DNA from 3 places in the Exiguobacterium sp. FSL W8-0210 genome. Region 3 is predicted to be linked to each of the others. Evidence: riboswitches for the same ligand, from Rfam matches in the RefSeq annotation. Region 3 holds a riboswitch; each other region holds the start of a gene.
The links. Region 3 has a riboswitch for lysine ahead of MKY22_RS02745 (aspartate kinase). Riboswitches for the same ligand answer to the same signal wherever they lie in the genome.
Positions count from the first base shown of each region.

Region 1 (4,290 bases), 2.5 Mb from region 3:
AGGTTTCGCATAATTCGCCGAGTGCCGCATAAGGCGTCGGTTCATAGCGATTGTAGTGACTAAACACACCATAAAGGTGTTGCATCTCAATGGTCTCAATTCGTAATCGTTGATCATATTCCTGTTCATTCATCTCTTTTGTTCCTTCTTTCCGGTATTCTTTCCCTCATCGTACTATACTGAAGAAGTACGTTACTCGTTTTTTGAAAGGGGATTTTATGATGATCGTCGTTACGAACCGGATTAAAGTCAAAAAGGGGATGGCTGCAGCTCTCGCTCCTCGTTTTACGCGTCCAAGTGGACTTGATACGATGGACGGATTCATCCGTGTTGAGGTCTTATTGACGCAAAACATCGAAGAACACGATGAAATGAACGTCAACATGTACTGGGAAGATATGAAGAGTTTTCAAGCGTGGCGGGAAAGTGACGATTTCAAAGCGTCACATAGTCGACCTGCGAGTAGTGAGGCAGGAGAATCGCCAATGCTCGGCAGCGAGATTCTGACATATGAAGTCGCTTCGGTCAAAGAACGCGCATGATGCACGAAAAGGACTCGTATCGAGTCCTTTTTTATATACCTATATACAAATAGTGAAAGGGTCGAATTATCACAAATGGTATTATTTGTTATCATAGTGCCATTACAGAGAGAGAGGGTCCTTCATGAATTCATTAACTATATTTGAACAAGCCATTCGTAGCTTACCTGACGATCGTACGTTACGACGTGATGAATTATGGACGGACGATTTTTTATTGCAACAGGAGAACGAGCTGACCGTCTATTACTCTCCGATTGGCGAATACGTCAATACTGAAGCAAAAGTCGTCATCATCGGGATCACACCAGGTTTTGAACAGATGCGAATCGCTTTCGAAGAAGCGACAGATGCCCTTCACCATGGTGTTTCATTAGAAGAGACGGCACGCCTCGTCAAATATACAGCAAGCTTTGCCGGAACGATGCGACGTAACCTCGTCCAGATGCTCGATACACTTGAACTTCCAGCATTGCTCGGAATCGAGACGACGGCTAGCTTATTTCATCAACACCAGGAATTGTTACATCCGACGTCACTGTTAAAGCAACCCGTCTTTTATCGCGAAAAAAATTACTCGGGTCATCAACCGAAGATCAATCGTAGCCCTTTATTGAGGCACTACGCGGAAGAACACTTCGTCGCTGAGATCAATCAGTTACAAAAAACAGCGTTATTAATTCCACTCGGTCGGGTCGTCGAGACGCAAGTCCGTGGATTGATTCATGATGGACGAATCGAACAGCATCAGCTTCTTTCCGGATTCCCCCACCCATCTGGCGCGAACGGTCATCGAAAAAAACAATTCGAGGAAAACCAAGCCTATTTGATGAAACAGCTCATTCAACATTTTGCTGAATAAACAACTTTATCTTAAATTATCAGAATATATGGTTGAATCGCTTCTGAAATACATGATAAAGTGTCCATAAGAACAGAATATGACTATTCTATCGATGAGGTAGAGGCGCGATTTCAATCAGTACTTGGTCCGAGGATGACAACGAAGACGACTACAGGAAAGGTGACATCGCCGAAATGACAGTATGTGTCTAGCATATCGTCGTTGGTCGATTCGGGAAACACCCGATCGATTGCCATACATAACAGTTGTATGGAGCGCTCCAATTCGGCTAAGAAAGACGCATCCAGCGAGGGTGTCGGCTTTGTTGCCGGTGCCCTTGCTTTTTTTGTGCCGCGGGGTCTCATCTTTAAGCCATTTTTAAAGAGGAGGATATTTTTCATGGTCAACTATTCAGATTCCATTATTGCCCTTGTACCTGCTTTACTAGCTATCTTATTAGCCATCTTTACGCGAAAGGTCGTTCTTTCGTTAGGTGTCGGCATTCTCGTCGGTGCCCTGTTACTCCACCGTTTTAACCCGATCGATACGGTAACCTATCTCGGCAAGAACATCTTCAGTCTCTTTTGGGCAGACGGTGCCTTGAACGAGTGGAACGTCTTATTGCTTGTCTTCTTGTTATTGCTCGGCGTCCTTTCCACGCTCATTCAGACATCAGGTGGCGCTCGTGCCTTCGGTGAATGGGCTTCTACTCACGTCAAGACAGCGCGTGGTGCACGCTTAGTTGCCTTCGGACTCGGTATCTTGATTTTCATCGATGATTACTTCAACAGTCTCGCTGTCGGCAACGTCAGTCGTCCGTTAACGGATCGCCGTGGTGTCTCACGTGCGAAGCTTGCCTATTTAATTGACTCAACGGCTGCGCCTGTTTGTGTCATCAGTCCGCTTTCGAGTTGGGGCGCATTCATCATCTCCATCATCGCCGGTATCTTAACGACGCACTCGATTACGGATTACTCAGCGTTTAGTGCTTTCATGATGATCGTTCCAATGAACTTCTATGCGATTTTTGCGTTACTTTTAACACTTTACATCGCTTACTCTGGCGTCTCTGTCGGACCGATGAAACAACATGAACACCGTGCCGCGAAAGGTGAACTTTTTGATGCGTCAAAAGGAACACCGATGGGGATGGCAAAAGAGGTCAACGAACATACGAACGGAAAAGTACGGGATCTCGTCGTTCCAATCGTCGTTCTCGTCATTGCTACGATCAGTGCGTTACTCGGAACAGGTGCTCAGGCACTTGCAGCCGACAATCGCCCGTTTACTTTAATTGGAGCATTTGAGGCAACAGACGTCACACGTTCACTCGTCGCAGGTGTCGTCATCAGTTTAATCGTTGCTTTCCTGATGCTGATCGGACGGAAAATTCCGGGCCGCGATTACCGTGCAAGCATCGTTGCTGGTATGCGTTCGATGTGGCCAGCAGTCGTGATTCTGTTATTTGCTTGGACGATCATTGCTGTTATCGGTGATATGAAAACAGGCGATTATCTCGCAAGCTTCATCAGCAACTCGATTTCTGCTTCGTACTTGCCGTTCTTATTATTCTTGATTGCCGGCTTGATGGCATTCTCGACAGGAACAAGTTGGGGCACATTCGGGATCATGTTGCCAATCGGTGCGGATCTCGTCATGGCTGTCGATGCTTCACTCTTGTTACCGACGCTTGCTGCTGTTCTTGCTGGATCTGTCTTCGGTGACCATTGTTCACCGATTTCCGATACGACGATCCTCAGTTCGACAGGGGCTGGATCCCATCATATCGATCACGTTACGACACAATTACCGTATGCGCTAGTCGGTGCCGTCACTGCGGCAGTCGGTTATTTAGTCATCGGTTTCACGGAGTCTTCGGTCTTCGGTTTCATCGGAGCTCTTGTCACATTCGTACTCTTTGTCGTCGTCTTGAACGTTCTCTCGAAAAAAGGCGAAACCGCTTCGGATTTACAAACGGATTGATGAAACACTTTACGAAAAAAGGCATTGGATGCGCGCATCCAATGCCTTTTTTATATCTATTCGTTTCACACCATCAATAAACACACATCATTCGCGAACGCTACTGGATCCTCGAGTGGGAGTCCTTCGACAAGCAATGCTTGTTGATACATTAGTTTTGTATAGCGCTCGAATTTTGAACGATCGTTTTGATACGCCGTTTCAAGAGACTCGAACACTGCGTGTGACGGATTCAATTCAAGAATCTTGACCGCTTCTACCCCTTCATTATTCGGCATCGCCTTCAGAATTTTCTCCATCTCGATCGAGACAGCGCCGTCCGTCGCAAAGCAGACAGGATGCGATTTTAGACGTGTTGAGGCTTTGACTTCCTTGACTTGCCCACTTAGCACTTCCTGCATGGCTTGGAACATCTCTGCTTGTGCGTCCGTCGTCTCCGCTTCCTCCGCTTCAATCCCTAAATCGCTACTCGTGACCGACTTGAACGTCTTCTCGTTGTACGTCACGAGCATCTGGATCGCGAACTCATCGATCTCTTCCGTGAAGTACAAGATATCATACCCTTTATCACGGACGAGCTCGGATTGTGGTAATTTATCCAGACGATTCGTACTCTCACCAGCGGCGTAGTAAATATGTGCCTGATCTTCCGGCATCGCTGCGACGTATTCTGCGAGTGTGATCAACTTCTTTTCCTTCGCCGAGTAGAAGAGGACCAGATCCTGCACCTGTTCTTTATGCATGCCATAATCATTATACATACCGAACTTCAGCTGGCGTCCGAACGCTTGATAGAATGTTTCGTACTTCGTGCGATCCTCGCGCAGGAGGGCTTCGAGTTGTGTCTTGATCTTACTTTGGATATTTTTCGCGATCAATTTCAATTGACGATCGTGTTGCAGTAACTCGCGCGAGATGTTG
Region 1 covers NZ_JBBOUK010000001.1:3,042,500-3,046,789, forward strand. The annotation lists gene MKY22_RS15785 (methyltransferase) at 1-133, opposite strand, end outside; gene MKY22_RS15790 (heme oxygenase) at 222-542, shown strand; gene MKY22_RS15795 (hypothetical protein) at 667-1,404, shown strand; lysine riboswitch at 1,497-1,675, shown strand; gene MKY22_RS15800 (Na+/H+ antiporter NhaC family protein) at 1,786-3,369, shown strand; gene htpG (molecular chaperone HtpG) at 3,435-4,290, opposite strand, start outside.
Region 1: it holds a riboswitch for lysine, as region 3 does, so the genes downstream of both, MKY22_RS15800 (Na+/H+ antiporter NhaC family protein) here and MKY22_RS02745 (aspartate kinase) in region 3, are expected to answer to the same signal.

Region 2 (4,290 bases), 300 kb from region 3:
GCAGTAGCGATCCGGCAATGAAAACGCCACTTAATCCTCGTCCGGCTAAGAAGTATTCATCGACGCCTTGTGTTTTCCCACGCGTCAATCGATAGGATATGTAGGCAACGAGCAACATGAAAAACGCTGCAGAACCTAATGTGAAAAATAATTCAGATGTAGTCATGCGTCTTCCCCCTATTCTTTATTCATATTTCTATTTTTGAATACTTATTCATTGATTCCTTTTTTATACTTTTTCAAAACTATATTTTAGAAAACGTTTTCATTTAAGGGAATAAAAAACCACCTTCATTTATAAAAGGTGGTTCCGATTGCAGAAAAATGGGCTGACTCAAAAATGACTCGTCTTCACGCCCTTTCCTCAGGCGAGACACAAGCCAGTTTTCCCGCTTCATTCAAGCAGGAAAACGGGTCTTGTTTGTCTCTGACAGCGCAAAATTGCGCTTTTTCCTGTAGGAGTGGCGGCGTGTAACGTGTCCTTCTTCTTTATACCCGGAAGGAGAATCGAAAAAGCGTTTTGTTCACTCGACATCGCTTCCTAGGGAAAAACAAGCAAGAGCGACCCTGCAGCGAAGCGAAGCGGCGCGATGCTTGTCCCAGGAAAACGATTCGAAACGAACAAAAAAGCGCAATCTTTCTCACCAGACTCATCAGAGAAAAATTGCACTTTGTCTTCAATCTCAATCACCTTCATTTATAGAAGGTGGTTCACACATTATGATTGACGTGGATGTTCCTGGAAGTCCATCTCGTCATAACGAACGATTGACGTCCGGTTTTTGAATTTATGTCCTAACCAAAAGGCAAGGAATAATGGAATACCAACATACGTTGCGGCAATTCCGACCCAATCAATTTGATCCGCGAGGAATGCGGCATAGTTTTGACCGACGATGACGAGGAAACAAAGACCAAAGGCGAACAGCGGACCGAATGGGAATGCTGGTGCAACATATGGTAAGTCTTTCAACGAGTGACCTTGCGCAAGGAATCCTTTACGGAAACGATAGTGACTGATTGCAATCCCGAGCCATGCGATGAAGCCTGTCATACCGGAAGCATTGAGTAACCACAAGTAGACTTGTCCACCAAACATTGACGTCAAGAAGCAGAGCGCACCGACTGCTCCTGTTGCGAGCAAAGCGTTACGCGGTACACCGTTTTTCGATACTTTCGCGAACAACTTCGGTGCATCGCCTTGGCGAGCAAGTGTATAAAGCATCCGAGTCGAAGCATACATACCTGAGTTTCCGGCAGATAGAACAGACGTCAAGATGACGGCGTTCATGAGTGCTGCTGAGAAGGCAAGACCCGCTTTTTCAAAGACGAGCGTAAACGGACTAACCGCGACGTCCGTAATGTCATTGGAAACCAAGTTCGGGCTCGTATATGGAATGAGCATTCCGATGACGAAAATCGCGAAGACGTAGAAAAGCAAAATACGCCAGAAGACTTGTTTGACTGCTTTTGGAACATTCTTTTTCGGATCTTCCGATTCACCCGCGGCAATCCCGACCAGTTCCGTTCCTTGGAAACTGAATCCGGCAACGAGAATGATACCGATGACGGCAGGAATTCCACCAACGAACGGCGCATCGCCAAGAGCAAAGTTTTTAAAGCCAACCGGTGGCTCCGATGTAAAGACACCAAAAATCATCGCAACACCGACGACTAAGAAGACGATGACGGTGACGACTTTAATCATCGCAAACCAATACTCCGCTTCTCCGAATCCTTTAACGGAGAAGTAGTTCAAGCCAATCATGAGTAAGAGGAACAAGGCACTGAAGTAAAACCCAGGAACGTCCGGGAACCAGTACGTCATGACGATTTGTGCTGCGACGAGTTCGACTGCGATCGTGACTGCCCAGTTGTACCAGTAGTTCCAGCCAAGTGCAAAGCCGAATGATGGATCGACGAATTTCGTTCCATAGGTCGAGAAGGATCCAGCGACCGGCATATACGCTGCCATTTCACCAAGACTTGTCATGAGGAAGTAGACCATCAGACCAACGATTGCATACGATAGGAGCGCCCCACCTGGTCCTGCTGCTGCGACGGAAGCACCGGACGCAATGAAGAGTCCTGTTCCGATCGCTCCACCGATGGCGATCATTGACATATGACGGGCTTGTAATCCACGTTTTAATCCTTCTGCTGTCGAATCTGTTGTTTGTTTCACATCTAGATTGTTCATTTCGTTCGCTTCTCTCTTTAATAAATTTTTGAGAGGACACTTTTTGAATGAAAAAACAAAAAGCGCCCTCATCTTCCAGATGGAAGATGAGAACGCAACATAATAAAATGGATGCGCCTCATTCTACCGTCGTGAAAGATAGCTCTCCACAAGTGAGTGATACCCGACTTGTGACAGTATTAGACCTATTCGACCTAATCCCAATCGATCATCTTCAAAGCGATGATTGATTTCGGCAATTCTTCCTTTCAGGTCACTTCATTTGTCGCTTGACGACATCCATAACCGTACTCTTAAGAACTGCAACCTCCATCCCACTGGTTGAGTGAGAACTGAATTAAATTAGTTATTACTACGCCATATTACACAAACCGCCACGAAATTGTCAATTGCCTTTTTTGAATCTGGGGTAGTATATGGTAAAAATCCGATATGTTTAGTACACTAAATGATAGAAGTCCACTGAGAGAAAGGATGCTGCTTGCATGCCACAGGAACGTGATTTGCTGACTTACCGACTCGAGGAACAAATGCGTGTCATTCTTCGTACCCTGCGACGTGAACTTAATCGACTATTTGAAGGAACAGCAACCCGAAGCGAATTTTTCATCTTACGGAGTCTTTCAGAAAACGGTCCCCAGCGTCCGACACTTCTTGCGGAACAATTTGAGCTGGCGACGAGTCAAGTCACTGCTTTAACGGATAAGCTCTATAAACAAGGATATGTCACACGGACGCGTTCGACGGAAGATCGTCGCTCGATTGTCCTTGCTTTGACGGATGACGGAGAGCGTGCTTTTCGGGAACTCGAGGTCGTCCGAAGAAACTATTTACAAGATCGCTTCGGAACTTTAACAGAAGAAGAACTGGAAACGATGATTCGCGTCTTCGATAAGATTTTACTGACGATGGATGAGGATACGCTCACTTCGTCTTCATAAAAAACGGTAGATTAGACTGACCTAGCAATATGAGACACATATAAAACACCTTGATTAGGCTGCCTGTACACCGTATTTTTTCGGTGTCAGGTAGCCTAATTTTTCTTGGATTCGTTCTTCGTTATAGTAATTTAAGTAATTAGTAACGCGTTCAGAGACCTCATGGTCTCTTAGTGAATTAAATTTGACGTACTGGAATTCCTCGGACTTTAAATTAGAGTGGAACGATTCGATAACTGCGTTGTCCCAACAGTTTCCTCTACGAGACATGCTGCTTGTTAGGTGATTCCTTTTAACGAATTCTTGAAAGGCGTATGACGTATAGACACTTCCTTGGTCCGAATGAAGGATGACCCCTTCGGGATAGTTTCGATTCTCAAGCGCTATCTTCAACGTATCAATCACAAGAGACGTTTGTTGATGCTCGTATAACTTGTATGCGACGATTTCGTTATTAAAAAGATCCATGATGGTGGAAAGATATTTCGTCGTGCTGCCGTATTGGATATAGGTGATATCCGTCACCCACTTTTGATTCGGTTTACTTGCTGTGAAATCGCGCTTGATGAGATCCGGTACCGTTATGATGCGCTCACCTTGAGACTTCCATCTTCGCTTCGGCTTGATCCGACATTGGAGATGGTGTTTTTGCATGATTTTCTGTACGGTATTCCGATTGGCTTTTAACTGATAGATTTGCTGTAATAATGCCTTTATTTTTCGATGTCCATTCCGATACTTCGTCTGTTTACTTAGTTCAATGACGGTTTTTTCGAGCACCGAAGGTGCTTTCACAGATTCCTTAATCCAACGGTAATAGCTTGCTCTTGGTACATTCAAAGCGCTAAGAATGGCGGTGATTGTATACTTTCTCCGAAGAAACTCTACAATTTTTAAGACTACTTCTTTCTCAACTCTCTTTCGATTTCCATGTACTTTTTTAAGATTTCATTTTCCATCTTCAGATGTGACATTTGTCGTTCTCTCTTGTCATCCTCACTCGCAGAATCTGGACCATGTCCATAGGTATATTGTTTACCGATTGGCTGATCAAATCGATAATGTTCGTTAGAGCGATACCATCTCATCCATGTTTTGATTTGAGATTCATTTTTGATTCCGTACTTCTCCATGATTTCTCTCGTCGTT
Region 2 covers NZ_JBBOUK010000001.1:224,399-228,688, reverse strand. The annotation lists gene MKY22_RS01300 (solute:sodium symporter family transporter) at 1-166, opposite strand, end outside; gene MKY22_RS01295 (amino acid permease) at 719-2,200, opposite strand; lysine riboswitch at 2,332-2,520, opposite strand; gene MKY22_RS01290 (MarR family winged helix-turn-helix transcriptional regulator) at 2,686-3,141, shown strand; one part of gene MKY22_RS01285 (IS3 family transposase) at 3,196-4,082, opposite strand; one part of gene MKY22_RS01285 (IS3 family transposase) at 4,082-4,290, opposite strand, start outside.
Region 2: it holds a riboswitch for lysine, as region 3 does, so the genes downstream of both, MKY22_RS01295 (amino acid permease) here and MKY22_RS02745 (aspartate kinase) in region 3, are expected to answer to the same signal.

Region 3 (4,290 bases):
TCACTCTACGATGAGAAACTTGCGACGTATACGAAAGAAGACGCGTTCGATCATGAAGCAGCAAAAGGCTTCATCAAATTACACGGACTTGCCGTTTCGACGCATGCGAGCGTACATCGTCAGGCGGGTGTCACGAAATGACCAAACTCTGGGGTGGACGTTTTACGGAAAGTGCTTCCGCTCAAGCGGAAGCCTTCGGAGCATCGATCACGTTCGATCAAAAATTAGCGAGCGTCGATTTAAAAGGCAGTCTCGCACACGCGCAGATGCTATTTGAACAAGGGATCCTCGCTCAAGACGAGTGGACACAAATCGAGCAAGGACTGAAGCAACTGGAAACGACGTTAGCGGATCATGTGTATACGCTAGCAGATGAAGACATTCACATGAATCTCGAGCGTCTATTGACGGAACAGATTGGTCCGGTTGCAGGAAAACTGCATACGGCACGGAGCCGAAACGATCAAGTCGCAACGGATTTACATCTATGGATGGAACAACATGTTGAAGCGTTGACGACGGCATTACGCGAGCTCCAATCGGTCATCACGGAACAAGCGGAGCAACATATCGAGACGGTCATGCCAGGTTATACGCATTTGCAACGGGCACAACCAATCTCGCTTGCCCATCACTTGCTCGCTTATTTCTGGATGTTCGAACGTGATGTCGAACGGTTGACGGATAATCAAAAGCGGATCCGGAAATCACCGCTCGGGGCAGGCGCGCTCGCGGGGACGACATTCCCAATCGATCGTTTCCGTTCTGCCGAGTTGCTCGGTTTTGAGTCAATCTATCCGAACAGTCTCGACGCTGTCTCCGACCGCGATTTCGTCATCGAATACCTCGGGATCGCCTCTACCGTCATGATGCATCTCTCGCGTTTTTGTGAAGAAATCATCATCTGGGCATCGCAAGAATTTGGCTTCATCGAGTTGTCTGATGCTTTCTCGACAGGGTCGAGCATGATGCCACAGAAGAAAAATCCTGATTTCGCTGAATTGATTCGTGGGAAAACGGGGCGCGTCTACGGCAATCTGATGGGCTTCTTGACGACGATGAAGGCATTACCACTCGCTTACAACAAAGACATGCAAGAGGATAAGGAAGGGGTCTTCGATACAGCAGATACCGTTCTCCAATCCGTTCAAATCTTCACCGGAATGATTGAATCTGCGACGTTTAAGACCGAAGCGCTCAAGAAGGCGACAATGCAAGACTTCTCGAATGCAACGGAACTCGCCGACTACCTTGTAACGAAAGGCATACCGTTCCGGGAAGCGCATGAAATCGTCGGCAAAGCCGTCCTTTACTGTGTGCAGAACGGTTGTTTCCTGAAGGATTTGAACCTCGAGACGTATCAAACGTTCCATCCTGATATCACGGAAGACGTCTATCCGCTCCTCGATCCGGTTCAAGCAGTAGCACGCCGGACTAGCTACGGCGGGACAGGGTTTGCTGCCGTGTCGGAGCAACTCGAACTCGCGAAACAGCATCTTGCGAATTGACGAATTTTGAAAAAAAACAGTCAAATGACTGGATTTAACAAAAGATGTCTGCTATAACTGTAACTAACAACCGACAGATAGAGGCGCGGATGACATGAGTAGCATCATTCTTGAAGGCAAGCATGCCGAATGATGTGAAAGGGGAAGTCCGCCGAAGTGAACGAGAAGATGCTTCTTCTTGTTTGCTGGTACAACGGTTAAGATCCGTTGTACTGCCGAAACCGATGTTTCGGAGCGCTATCTTACGTAAAAGAACGAATGACTTTGTCTTCGTTTGTCCGATCGTGATAACGACGGGCCGTAGGAACGCTCCTACCGGCCCGTCGTTTTTTTCTGTATCGGGACAAAGGAGATAGGATTGTGACAACTGTACTTAAATTTGGTGGAAGCTCGGTTGCGACTGTCGAACAGATTCAGTCTATTGCGAATTATTTGAAGAGTCGCGCAGCCGAAGGTGAAAAACTCGTCGTCGTCGTTTCGGCGATGGGCAAGATGACAGATTCTTTGATCGCTCAGGCGCAAGCCATCACGGATCGCCCCGAGCGAAGAGAACTCGATCGACTGCTTGCCATCGGAGAAGAACAGACGATTTCATTACTCAGCATCGCCCTCAACTCACTCGGCGTCAAAGCGTTATCGCAAACAGGCGCTCAAGCGGGAATCAGTACGATGGGATTGCATACGAAAAGTAAGATCAAACAGATTGATGGAAATCTATTACGACAAAAACTCGAAACATATGATGTCGTCATCGTCGCTGGATTCCAAGGTGTCAACGAACTCGGTGATGTCACGACGCTCGGACGTGGTGGATCGGATACAACGGCTGTTGCCCTTGCGGCAGTCCTTGATAAACGGTGTGAAATCTACACGGATGTCGACGGTGTCTATACAGCTGATCCGCGAATCCATGCCGCCGCTCAACCGATTCCACATATCTCGTATGATGAGATGATGGAAATGAGCGCCCTCGGGTCGAAGGTCATGGAAATGCGAAGTGTCGAACTAGGAAAAAAATACGGCGTACACATCTTCGTCGGGAAAACACTTGAATCGAAAAGGGGAACATGGATCATGGAAGCGACGGAAACAATGGAACAAAAAGCGGTGACGAGTGTCAGTGTGACGAAGAACGTCTTGACGGTATCAATCAAACACGTACCGCAAACGAATGCAGCAGTAGCCGATATCTTCGAACTGTTATCCAATCGCCACGTCAACATCGACATGATCAGTCAAACGACGTTCGACAGTGACATTTTCTTATCGTTCTCATGTCCACTCGATGAGGAAGAGTTCCTCGATGAAGCATTGAAAGACATCATGGATCGCTTCACGACAGTCAAGGTCGATCGCCATAATCAACACGCGAAATTATCTGTCGTCGGAATCGGGATGCGGGATGCAACAGGTGTCGCTTCGAAATTGTTCGCAATCTTCCGAGCAGAGAACATTCCGTTCTATCAAGTTACGACTTCAGAAATCAGCATCTCATACACGATTGCACAAGCAGATATTGAACGGACGGTTGCAGCGATTGCAAACGCGTTCGAGTTATAAGGAGGAAAACAGGATGTATCATGTAGCCGTCATCGGAGCAACCGGCGCCGTCGGTCAAAAAATGTTACAAGTACTAGCCGAACTGGACTTCCCGGTCAGCCGCCTGTCCGCTTACGCTTCTGCTCGTTCAGCAGGGAACACGGTACAGTTCAAGGGAGAAGATATTACGATCCAAGCGCTGACGCCAAACATCACGGAAGACGGGATCGATGTCGCGTTGTTCGCAGCGGGCGGAACGATCAGTGAGCAATATGCCCCGTTACTAGCTGAAAACGGAACACTCGTCGTTGATAATTCAAGTGCCTTCCGGATGCAGGAGACGATTCCACTCGTCGTGCCAGAAGTCAATCCGCAAGCGATTCAAGCAACGGACCGCTTGATCGCAAATCCGAACTGTTCGACGATTCAATCCGTCGTCGCCTTAGCACCGCTCCAGTCACTGGGATTCGAGCGTGTCAACTATACGACGTATCAGGCCGTATCCGGTTCTGGTCAAAAAGGAATCGAGGATCTGGCACGTGGAGCACGCGGAGAAGAGCCCGTCAATTATCCGCATCCGATTCACGATAACATCTTGCCACATATCGATGTGTTCCTTGAGAACGGCTATACGAAAGAAGAGCAGAAGATGATTGACGAAACACGGAAAATCTTCAATCTTCCAGCACTACCAGTCAGCGCGACATGTGTGCGTGTTCCAGTCACGAATTCTCACTCGGTTGCGATCAACGTCACGTTTACGCAGTCGACGACGGTTGCAGCGATCCGTGAAGCACTTGAAGGCGCACCGGGCGTCGTCCTCATCGATGATGTCGCGAATACGCGTTATCCGATGCCACTCAATGCAAGTGGTACGGACGACGTCTACGTCGGTCGGATTCGACAAGATGATAGTCTCGCGAACACGTTCCATCTCTGGTGTGTAGCCGACAACATTCGAAAAGGTGCCGCCTCGAATGCCGTACAAGTCGCACGCCAAGCAATCGAACAGTCGATTCATTCATAAAAAAGGAGGAGTTCTTCATGTTCAAAGGAGCAGGTACAGCGCTCGTCACACCATTTAATGAAGCAGGCGAGTTGGATTTACACGTATTTGAACGCTTAATCGAGCAACAACTCGCAGCAGGAATTCAGGCACTTGTCGTTGGAGGGACGACAGGAGAAGGATCGACACTGACGAACACGGAATTCGAACAACTCCTGACGACTGCCGTTCAAATCA
Region 3 covers NZ_JBBOUK010000001.1:521,945-526,234, forward strand. The annotation lists gene MKY22_RS02735 (argininosuccinate synthase) at 1-141, shown strand, start outside; gene argH (argininosuccinate lyase) at 138-1,508, shown strand; lysine riboswitch at 1,579-1,756, shown strand; gene MKY22_RS02745 (aspartate kinase) at 1,869-3,068, shown strand; gene MKY22_RS02750 (aspartate-semialdehyde dehydrogenase) at 3,082-4,074, shown strand; gene dapA (4-hydroxy-tetrahydrodipicolinate synthase) at 4,092-4,290, shown strand, end outside.